DNA from 2 places in the Halomonas sp. DP8Y7-3 genome. Region 2 is predicted to be linked to the other one. Evidence: predicted binding sites of a transcription regulator. Region 2 holds the regulator's gene; the other holds the start of a gene.
What was found. The regulator FNR, encoded in region 2, switches genes on or off when oxygen is low (the NO sensors DNR and NnrR bind a similar motif). The targets are predictions, from matches to a motif close to TTGATNTANATCAA.
Positions count from the first base shown of each region.

Region 1 (5,395 bases), on a different contig from region 2:
TCGCGCCCCGAGGGGACGCTTGAGGCGGTGTCCGAGAAGATTTCCTACGTCGGCGCCGAAGGCCGCAAAAAGGTCTACCTGCTGGTGTCCTTTATGCCGGTGGAAGGGGTGCTGAACGGACAGCGCGTGATCATCGAGCGCCCGGTGGAGTTCTTCTTTCCCTCCGGTCAGCTGTCCAGCGAACACCAGTGGATCACCGCCACCATGCGCAGCCTGTCGCTGGCCGCCCGCGGCGGCTACGTCACCCAGGCGGTGGCCGATCTGCGCAAGGTGGCCTGGGACAAGGGCCTGGTGCGTTGCGGCATGAACCGCTGGAACAAGCCGATGTTCCACGACTCCGAGGTTGCCGCGATTGCCTGGTCGATCCAGCAGATCCTCTATCGCCGCGGCTTTCTCGACATCGACGGCAACCAGGTGCCGGTGGAGGAGCTGGTCAGCCGCTATGCCAAGCGTCAGGCCTCTGGCCACGGCTGGTTCCCTGCCGAGGTCGACGAAGATGTCGCTGCTGGCGCCGTCGAGCCACTGCAAGACAAGCCCGTCGTGGATGGCGCAGGTGAAGGCGCCGGCCCCGCGGTGGTTGGCCACTGCCCCGAGTGTCGCGGCGAGCTGATCATGATGGACGGTTGCCCCACCTGCTACGCCGGCTGCGGCTGGTCGAAGTGCGGTTGAGAGCCTTGCCAGATGTACAAAAGGGCGCCACTGCGGCGCTCTTTTTTTGTCGGTCGCTACTCGCTGCGACTCGGCGGCAGCCGTTGCGCGGTTGCTGTCGCGAGAAGCGTTGGTGCGTGGGTCGGTATTGATACATATCACGAACACAGGCCGGGTGTATCGCTAGCATGACCCGGCGGCGTCGTGCCGCCTGATCAGGAAATCGTCATGTCGCTGTCGCCGCTGGGTTCACTGTCGCTACCCTCGCTCTCGCTACCCGCCTTGCCCTCACTGCCACCGCTATCGTCCGGAACGCTGGTTCGCGTGCCCCATTGTCTGCATCTGGCACTGATGCGTCGGGTCGGCCCCTTGCCCTTGCCGCTGTTGCGCTCAAGTCTCGAGCCCTGGCTCAATCGCACCCTGGCCGAGCCGCTGGCAGAAGGTGAGTTCGACGTGCTGGAAGGCCGTCGGGTGGCGCTCGAGATTGAGGACCTGGCCATTGCGGTGACGATGACCCTCGAGGATGGCCGGCTCAGGGCCACGGACCTGCCTTGGGAGGTCAGCATCAAGGGTGGTTGGCGGGAGTTTGTGTGTCTTGCCCAGCGCGAGGAAGACCCGGACAGCCTGTTCTTCCAGCGACGGCTTTGCCTGGAGGGTGATACCGAACTGGGGCTGACCGTGAAGAACCTGCTCGATGGCCAGGAAATGGCACTGCTGCATCCTTATCTGGCCGAGGCCCTCGGCACACTTCAGCGCTGGCTTTCGCGCTGAGCCAATGCGCGGGAAGCCGAGATATCGGCTTCCCGCTGTCCCGGTCAGTCTTCCAGCACTGCCAGATCCATGCCCGCTTTACCATGCCAATAGCCGTTGCACAGCTCGGCGTCGACCAGCGTCAGCGGCGAGGGTGCCGGGCAGCGGCCCTGGCGGGCCTGGTCGAAGTCTGCCACCACCTCGGCCATGCCTTCGGTGCGGGGGCTCAGGCGGGCCATGGCGACCCCCATATCGGCCATGTCACCCAGTTCGTGGCGCAAATCCTGACAGGCGCCGGACAGGGTCTGGATGCCGTTCAAGGTGAACAGCCGACGGCTGTCGTCCTGGGTAGTCAGGGGCAGGCCCTCCGGATAGTTCTGACAGACGAACTGGCAGCGATCCTTGGGATGCTGGTGGTGGCGCGCGGTGAAGCAGCGCGACGACCAGGCCAGCGGAAGGTGGCCGTAGGCCAGCACCTCGCAGTCCAGCGCCAGCCCCGCGCCGCGGGTATCGGCCAGCAACCGGGCGAGGTCCTTGCCGGGCATCTCCACCGGGGCGACGAAACGGAACATGCCGCAGTCCTTGAGCACCCTGAGGCTTGGCACGTTGTAGAGATTGAGGGCGGCGCCGCCGACAAACGGCAGTCCTGCTTCCGATAGTCGGTGTACTGCTCCCATGTCGTTGGCCTCAATGAGAAAATCACCGTTATCACACAGCTTGGCCAGGTCGCGCAGGTCGGCGTTGGACTCGATCAGGGTCTGGGAGCCGAGCATCACCTGCTTGCCGGCGGCGGCGAGCTGGTGGCCGATCTCCAGCCAGTCGGCAAGCTTCATGTCTCGTCGGCGCGAGCACACGGTTTCGCCCAGGGTCACAGCAGAGAGCGGCCAGTGGCAGGCCCGTTCATAGAAAGCGAAGTAGCGCTCACGGGTCCAGTAGAAGGATACCGGGCCAAGGCTCAACTCCAGTGAAGCAGCAGTCATCTCGCCTCCTGTCATTTCCAGTTGCGCTCGTAAGCGCCTATTTCCAGTTGCGCTCGTAAGCGCCTATTTCCAGTTGCGCTCGTAAGCGCCTAGGGTGTGGGTGGAGCCTTCGGCCAGCGGCGCCAGGGCGGCATCCCATTGGGGCTGCGGACGATAGTCGTCGCCGTGGCTTGCCAGATGATCCAGCGCCTGGCGCCACACCCGGGTGACGCTGCCCACGTAGGCCGGGCTGCGTTGGCGTCCTTCGATCTTGATCGCCTTGATACCGAGGTCGGCCAGTTGCGGCAGCAGGTCCAGGGTATTGAGGCTGGTCGGCGCTTCGATGGCGTGGCCGATCTCGCCCTCGACGTTGAAGCGCCCCTTGCACAGGGTTGGGTAGCCGGCCTGCTCATCGGCGCGGTAGCGATCGATCAGGACGCCGTTCAGGCGTGATTCGCGGCCGCTTGCGGTCTCTTCCCAGCGCACATGGGCCGCGGGCGAGCACACGCCGTGGGTATTGGGGGACTCGCCGGTCAGGTAGGAGGAGAGGTAGCAGCGGCCCTCGGCCATGATGCACAGGCTGCCGAAGGCGAACACCTCCAGCTCCACCGGGCTATGGCGGGCCAGGGCTCTCACCTGCTGGACCGACAGTACCCGAGGCAGCACCGCGCGGCGGATACCGAACTCTCGGTGATAGAACGACAGCGCCTCGTGGCTGGTGGCGGACCCCTGCACCGACAGGTGCCGGGGGAGCTCCGGGTGACGCTCGGCGGCGTAGGCCAGCAGTCCAGGGTCGGCCAGGATCAGGGCATCGACCCCGAGCGCGGCGGCCTGGTCCACCGCCTCGCACCACTGCTCAAGGCTTGCTTGCTGGGGATAGGTATTGATGGCGCAGAACACCCGACAGCCGCGGGCGTGGGCATAGGCGATACCTTCCTTCGCGCGCTTGTCGGTGAAGTTGAGCCCGGCGAACTGGCGGGCATTGGTGGCATTCTGAAAACCGAAGTAGACCGCATTGGCGCCCTCGTCCACGGCGCGCTTCAGGGCGGGCAGGCTACCCGCGGGACAGACCAGTTCCATGTGAATCCTCGGCAGTGGGCTCTGCGTGAACAGTGGCGCCATGCTAGCCCCGGTGCTGCCCACCCGGCTTGATGCATATCAGTGCACGGGGAGGGCGGGAGTGCCCATGTGATGGCGCGGGTGAGAGCAAGGTCGATGGGAGGAGGGGCACGTTGCTGCAATAGGGTGTGGATAAGTATGCGGTTTGACTGTGAATAAGCGTGTGGTAATCGGTGGATGGGCTGTGCAAGGGATCTGTTCGCCGCTCGGCCTGGAGTGACAATAGCGTGTGACGGCAAAAGAAAACGGGCCCCTGGGGGCCCGTTGTTGTATCGAATGCAGGGGTTACTGTCCGCCGGAAGGGAAGTTGAACTCTGCCTTGGCGGTCTCGAAGGAGGATGGCCAGCGCTGGGACACGGCCTTGCGGCGAGTATAGAAGCGCACCGCGTCAGGGCCGTAGGCATGTAGGTCACCAAACAGCGAGCGCTTCCAGCCACCGAAGCTGTGGCTTGCCACCGGTACCGGCAGCGGCACGTTGATGCCGACCATGCCAACCTCGATGGCATCGGTGAAGCGGCGAGCAGCTTCACCGTCACGGGTGAACAGGCAGGTGCCGTTGCCGTACTCGTGGGCGTTGGTCAGGTCGATGGCTTCATCCAGGCTCGATACCCGCACCACGCACAGCACCGGGCCGAAGATTTCTTCTGCATAGATGGTCATCTGCGGGGTAACCCGGTCGAACAGGCAGCCGCCGACGAAGAAGCCGTCTTCATGGCCTTGCACCACCAGGTCGCGCCCATCGGCGACCAGGTCGGCGCCTTCCTGAATGCCCTTCTCGATATAGCCGAGCACCTTGTCACGATGCTGGGCGGTGACCAGGGCACCCATGTCCAGGCCCTTGTCGGTGCCGGGGCCGATCTTCAGCGCGGCGATCTTCGGCGTCATCGCCTCGATCAAGCGATCAGCGGTGTCATCGCCGACACACACCGCCACCGAAATGGCCATGCAGCGTTCGCCAGCGCTGCCGAAGGCAGCCCCCATCAGGGTGTTGGCGGCATTGTCGATGTCAGCGTCGGGCAGCACGATGGCGTGGTTCTTGGCGCCACCGAGGGCCTGCACGCGCTTGCCGCTTTCGGCGCCACGGCGGTAGATGGTTTCGGCGATGGGAGTGGAGCCAACAAAGGAAATGGCCTTGACGTCGGGGGCATCCAGCAGCGCCTCCACGGTCTCACGGCCACCTTGTACGACGCTCATGATGCCCTGGGGCAGGCCCGCCTCTTCCAGCAGCTTGGCGACCGCGACCGCCGCGGAGGGGTCCTTTTCGGAAGGCTTGAGGATAAAGGCGTTGCCGCAGGCAATCGCCATCGGGTACATCCACAGCGGCACCATGGCCGGGAAGTTGAACGGAGTGATGCCCGCGACGACCCCCAGCGGCTGGAAGTTGGAGAACGCGTCAATGGAGGGGCCCACGTTGTGGGAGTATTCGCCCTTGAGCAGTTCCGGTACGCCGCAGGCGTATTCCACGTTCTCGATACCGCGCTTGAGCTCGCCCATGGCGTCTTCGACGGTCTTGCCGTGTTCCTCGCTGATCAGCTGGACCAGACGCTCGGCGTCACGCTCCAGCAGCGCCTTGAACCGGTACATCACCTGAGCGCGCTTGGCTGGCGGGGTGTCGCGCCAGGCCGGGAAGGCGGCCTTGGCTGCCTCGATGGCGGCCTGCACGGTGGTGGCATCGCCCTCGGCCACCTGGCGGATGGTAGCGCCGGTGGCGGGATTGGTGACCGGCAAGGTGCGGCTGGACTCCAGGTCCTGGCCATTGATCCAGTGACTGACGTATTCCATTGAAGACCTCTTGTCTTTAAGGGTGATGTCTGGACGGTGGGTCCAGCGACGATATCGGTGTGAACAGTGGCCACAGGCAGGCATGACACCTGCCTGTGGATAATGCTGTGAATGATGGGTGTAAAGGTTGTCCACAG
Region 1 is NZ_JAHVIO010000004.1:145,923-151,317, reverse strand. Features, by position in the region: gene KUV86_RS05890 (ribonucleoside-diphosphate reductase) at 1-669, shown strand, start outside; gene KUV86_RS05885 (SCP2 domain-containing protein) at 877-1,419, shown strand; gene KUV86_RS05880 (U32 family peptidase) at 1,464-2,378, opposite strand; gene KUV86_RS05875 (peptidase U32 family protein) at 2,442-3,437, opposite strand; gene KUV86_RS05870 (CoA-acylating methylmalonate-semialdehyde dehydrogenase) at 3,762-5,258, opposite strand.
Region 1: the regulator FNR is predicted to act here: its motif matches at 3,506-3,519, upstream of KUV86_RS05875 (peptidase U32 family protein).

Region 2 (5,395 bases):
TCCGCCTCCCTGTTTGATCCCCGTGTCCTCGACCGTCGTGATGCCGCGTCCCCGGCAGCTGACGACGAGCGCGCCCAGGCCAAGGCCAAGCGCGAGTTCAACAAGCTGCAGAAGCGTCTGCGGCGTCAGACCGGCAACGCCATCATCGATTACGGCATGATTCAGGAAGGCGACAAGGTCATGGTATGCCTGTCCGGCGGCAAGGACAGCTACACCATGCTCGAGATTCTTCGCAGCCTGCAGCGCAATGCGCCGGTGAACTTCTCCCTGGTGGCGGTCAACCTCGACCAGAAGCAGCCCGGCTTTCCCGAGCACGTGCTACCGGACTACCTGGACAGCATTGGCGTGGACTACCACATCCTCGAGCGTGACACCTACTCGGTGGTGAAGGAAAAGACCCCCGAGGGCAAGACCACCTGCGCGCTGTGCTCGCGACTGCGCCGAGGGTCGCTGTACGGTTTTGCGGAAGAGATCGGTGCGACCAAGATTGCCCTGGGACACCACCGCGAGGATATTCTCGAGACGCTGTTCCTCAACATGTTCTTCGGAGGAAGTCTCAAGGCCATGCCGCCCAAGCTGCTGTCCGATGATGGCAAGAACATTGTCATCCGGCCGCTGGCGTACTGCCGCGAGGCGGACATCCAGGCCTACAGCGATGCCATGGCCTTTCCGATCATTCCCTGCAATCTCTGCGGTTCGCAGCCCAACCTGCAGCGCCAGGTGGTGAAGGAAATGCTGGCAGAGTGGGAGGCCAAGCACCCTGGGCGCCTGGAGAGCATGTTCAAGGCCGTGACCAACGTGGCACCCTCGCAGCTGGCGGACCGCGAGCTGTTCGACTTTGAAGGGCTGGAGGCCGAGCAGGCGCATCGCCAGGCTCGGCGTATTGATATCGTTGATGCCGACTAAGCTCGCCTGAACACGCCCTGCTGAAGAGCCTCTGCTGAACATGCCTTGCTGAAAAGGCACTGCTGAAGCGTGAAGCGAGCTAGGGCCACATCACGCAGTGGCCCTCTTCAATGTCTGAACGCTCGTCCCGATAAGATAGCAAGAGGCCGCATCCTGGGATGCGGCCTCTTTTGTTGATGGAGCCGGTATATCGTCGCCCTACCTAGGGGGGCTGGGCTTGGGGCGTGGCACGACGTCTATCGGTCGCTGTCGGCCGCAGGCCCTGTCAGCGCCGCGGGATCAGCTGGCGTCGGTGTCAGCCAGGTTCGACAGTGAGGCGAGGTCCAGGATATTGACCTCCCGTCCAGAGACCGCCACCAGGTCCTGCTGTTGAAAGCGCCCCAGAATGCGGCTGACCGTTTCGACGGCAAGTCCCAGGTGGTTGCCGATATCTGCCCGGGACATGGACAGGCGGAAGCTGAACGGCGAGTAGCCGCGACGTCGGAAACGGTCGGACAGACCGAGGAAGAAGCAGGCCAGTCGTTGGTCAGCGGTCTTGCGCGACAGCAGCTGCATCATGCGGCGATCTTCGCGCAGCTCCTTGCTGAGGGTGCGGAACAGTTGCGCGCGTAGTTCCGGCAGCGTCTGGGTCAGGGCGTCAAGGCGATCGAAGGGAATCTCACATACGGTCGTGGTCTCGAGTGCCACCACGCTGCCGGGGTATCTGCCGTCGTCGATGCCATCCAGGCCGACCAGTTCACTGGGCAAGAAGAAGTTGGTCAGCTGCGCTTCGCCACTACCCTCGGTGGTGATCTGCTTGAGACTACCGGAGCGAACCGCGAAGACGCTCGTGAAGCGATCTCCCTGCTCGACCAGCCGAGTGCCCTTCTTGATCGGAGGGTGACGACGGATAATGGAATCGAAGCGCTCGAGGTCAGCGGTCTCCAGCGACAACGGAAGGCACAGGGAACTCAAGCTGCAGGACTCGCAACGAGTCTCATGTAGCATGGGGCGCCGTCGATCTTGGGCCGATGGACTCATTCGCAGCTCCTGTGGGTCTGGGGTTCATGATGAGCAGGGCATGTAGGAAACTGGCTTGCCCTAGCTGCATGCTATTGTCGCTATTCTACACGCAGATATTGGGCCAAAGGTGCATATACCTCTTTTGCCTCAATAATCTGGCGGCGATATGATGGTCGTCAATTTCCTACAATTTGTAGGATATTCCATACAGCTAAACCGACAATCATGCCCGCTGCCATAAATCGAGTGGCAGGGTGTGCCAGCAAACTCTGCAGTTGGCGTGCAGCAATCCCTGTTGTCACTAGTGCCGGTAGCGTTCCCAGGCCAAAGCAGAGCATGAGTAGTGCTCCACGGGCAGGGTCTGCGATGGCCATGCTCCATGCCAGCATGGAATACACCAGGCCACAGGGCAGCCAGCCCCAGATGGCCCCGAGTGCAATCGCCTGAGGTAGCTTGACCACTGGCAACAGGCGACGTCCTGCTGGCTCCAGGTACCTCCACAGGCGCTGGCCCAATGCCTCCAGCCAGCGTAGCCCTTTCCACAGGTTGGCAATGTAAAGCGCCATCGTGATCAGCATCAGGCTGGCAACCACCTGCAGCAGGTCCCGCATGCCCGGTGCCAGCGCCACCACAGAGCCTAGGCTTGCGACCATAGCGCCTGCCAGGCAGTAGCTGAACAGACGCCCCGAGTTGTAGCCGAGTAGTAAAATTCCTACACGAATAGGGTGGCGCATGCTCGGGGGAATGGCAAAGGTCAGGGCACTCATTATACCGCCGCACATGCCGATGCAATGTGCTCCGCCAAGCAGCCCGAAGACAAACGCCGCCATCGCGGGCGGCAGGTCTAGACCTACTGGGTTCATGCGTTCTGCTCAGGATCCAGGGGGTGGCGTGGAATCATGCTCGTCGGCTGCTGCGTCATCGACCGGCGTCTCTCTTGCCGGCTTTCTGGATGGGTTCGGTGTCGGCGGGTCTTCGTCCTCGAACAGGATGCGATAGGCAGGCCCCTCCAGATCGTCGAATTGATCGTTGCGAACCGCCCAGAAAAACGCCCATACCGCCAGACTCAACAGGATCAGCGACAGCGGTATCAACAGATAGAGAATGTTCATTGAGCATGTGCCGCTACGGCAAGACGTGAGGATGATGGCGGCGCCGCGCGTCGCAGGCGAAGGGCATTGCCTATGACCAGCAGCGAGCTGATCGACATGCCGATGGCGGCGAGCCACGGAGGCACGAAGCCCAGCGCGGCGGCGGGCAGCGCGACGACGTTGTAGAGCACTGACCAGGCGAGGTTCTGGCGAATGATGCGGCGCGTCTGGCGTGCGCTATGGATAGCCTGGACGATACGCTCCAGCGGCTCGCCGAGCAAGATCAGGTCGGCGCGAGTGCGGGTCAGGTCACTGGCGCCAGCAACGGCAATGGCGAGGTCCGCCCCGGCCAGAACGGGCACATCGTTGATGCCATCTCCCACCATGGCAACGACCTCTCCCGCTTGCTGACGCTTGCGGACCAATGTGAGCTTGTCCTCGGGACTGGCGTTGCCGTGCCACTGCGCTACCCCCAGCTGATCGGCCAGTGGCTGAACGTTGCCGGGGCGATCGCCGGACAGGATCTCGATCTCGATACCCGCTTCGCGGATAGCCGCAAGGGTCATGGCGGCGTCTGTGCGGGGCTGGTCGTGTAGCTGGAACCAGGCGACAGCCTGCCCCTCGCATGCCAGCAGCAGCCACAGGCCGTCGCCTGGTACGTCGAGGGGGGGCTGGCTGGTCAGGGCAAAGTCCGGGCGTCCAAGGCGCCAACACTGCCCAGCCAGGTAACCTTCGACACCCTGACCGGGGACGTTGCGAATGTCGCTGGCCGTGACTCGGGCGTCGCGCCAGGGCCGGAAGGCATGAGCGACCGGGTGCTCCGAGCCGACTTCCAGCGCTGCGGCCAGCTGACGAGGGTCGATGCCTGCAAGGCAGTCTGCCGTGAGGCGTCGGTGCTCGGCCAGGCGCAGCTGGCCTCGAGTCAGGGTGCCGGTCTTGTCAAAGATGATGCGGTCGAGGCGGGCCAGGGTTTCCAGCGCATCGGCGCGAGCGACCAGCACGCCGGCGCGACGCAGACGCCCGTGGGCGACGGTCAAGGCGGTAGGCGTGGCCAGTGCCAAGGCGCAGGGACAGGTGACGACAAGCACCGACAGGGTGACCCACAGGCTACGACTGGGGTCGATCCACCACCAGGCCATGGCGACCAGCGTGGTGATGATCAGCAGATTCAGGACAAAGCGGTGAGACACCTGCTCTGCCACCTTGGCGATACGCGGGCGATGGGCAAAGGCTCGGTCGGTAAGGTCAAGGATGCCCGCTGCGCGGGTCGCGTCACCGACACGCAGGACGTCGAGCTCCACCGGGCTGTCGATGCACAGCGTGCCAGCGTGAACGATATCGCCCTGTCGTCGTAGTGAGGGCAGCGACTCACCGGTCAGCAGCGATTCGTCGATCTGTGCCACGCCTGATGTCAGGACGCCGTCAGCCGGAATCAGTGAGCCAGGACTGACGCGCACGCGATCACCCGGTTCGAGCTTGCTGGCGGGAATGACCCGTTCGTCGCCATTGGCCTCGACGCGCACTGCAGCGCTGGGCAAGGCGCTGGCCAGAACGTTGCCCTGGCGCCCGTAGTGGGCGCGGGCGCGGGATTCCAGATAGCGACCGAACAGCAGGAAGAAGGTGAACATGCTGACCGAATCGAAGTAGCGATCTCCCGATTGGCTGACCACCGACCAGCAGCTCGCCAGGTAGGCGCCACCGATGGCCAGGGAGACGGGAACATCCATGCCGAGTATGCGCGAGCGTACGTCCCGCAAGGCGCCCAGGAAGAACGGTTGAGCGGCATACAGCACGACAGGCGTCGTCAGCGCCAGTGATAGCCAGGCAAACAGCTGGTCGAAATCAGCGCTGAGGTCCCCGCTGTCGACGTAATGGGGGATCGAGAACATCAGCACCTGCATCATGCCTACCGCTGCCACTATCAAGCGGCGAACCATCTGGCGCGACTGGTGCTTGAGGCGCAGTTGAGCCTGGTCGGGTTCGTAGGGTTGCGAGGGGTAACCGATGGCCGCCATCTCGGCAAGAATGCGTGACAGCGTCAGCTGACTCGGGTCCCAGCTCACCTGCAGGCGATGTTGCGACAGATTGACGGCGCTGCTGGCCAGACCATCGAGAGCGTTCAGGCGATGCTCGATGAGCCAGGCGCAGGCGGCGCAGGTGATACCGTCCACCGCCAGGGTGGCGACCTGATGCCCGTCGCGCTGGCGCACGAATCGGGCTTGCAGGCCGGGGTCATCGAAGACCTGGTAGCGTTCGGCGTCCGCGGGCGTGGCCGAGGGGCGCTCAGGCATGGCGGTGCGAAAGCGGTAATAGCTATCGAGGCCACCGTCGACAATGGCGTGAGCCACGGCTTCGCATCCGGGACAGCACAGAGGGTGCGCTTGCTGATCGATGGT
Region 2 is NZ_JAHVIO010000009.1:265,362-270,756, forward strand. Features, by position in the region: gene ttcA (tRNA 2-thiocytidine(32) synthetase TtcA) at 1-906, shown strand, start outside; gene fnr (fumarate/nitrate reduction transcriptional regulator Fnr) at 1,186-1,926, opposite strand; gene KUV86_RS10905 (sulfite exporter TauE/SafE family protein) at 2,085-2,771, opposite strand; gene ccoS (cbb3-type cytochrome oxidase assembly protein CcoS) at 2,781-3,020, opposite strand; gene KUV86_RS10915 (heavy metal translocating P-type ATPase) at 3,017-5,395, opposite strand, start outside.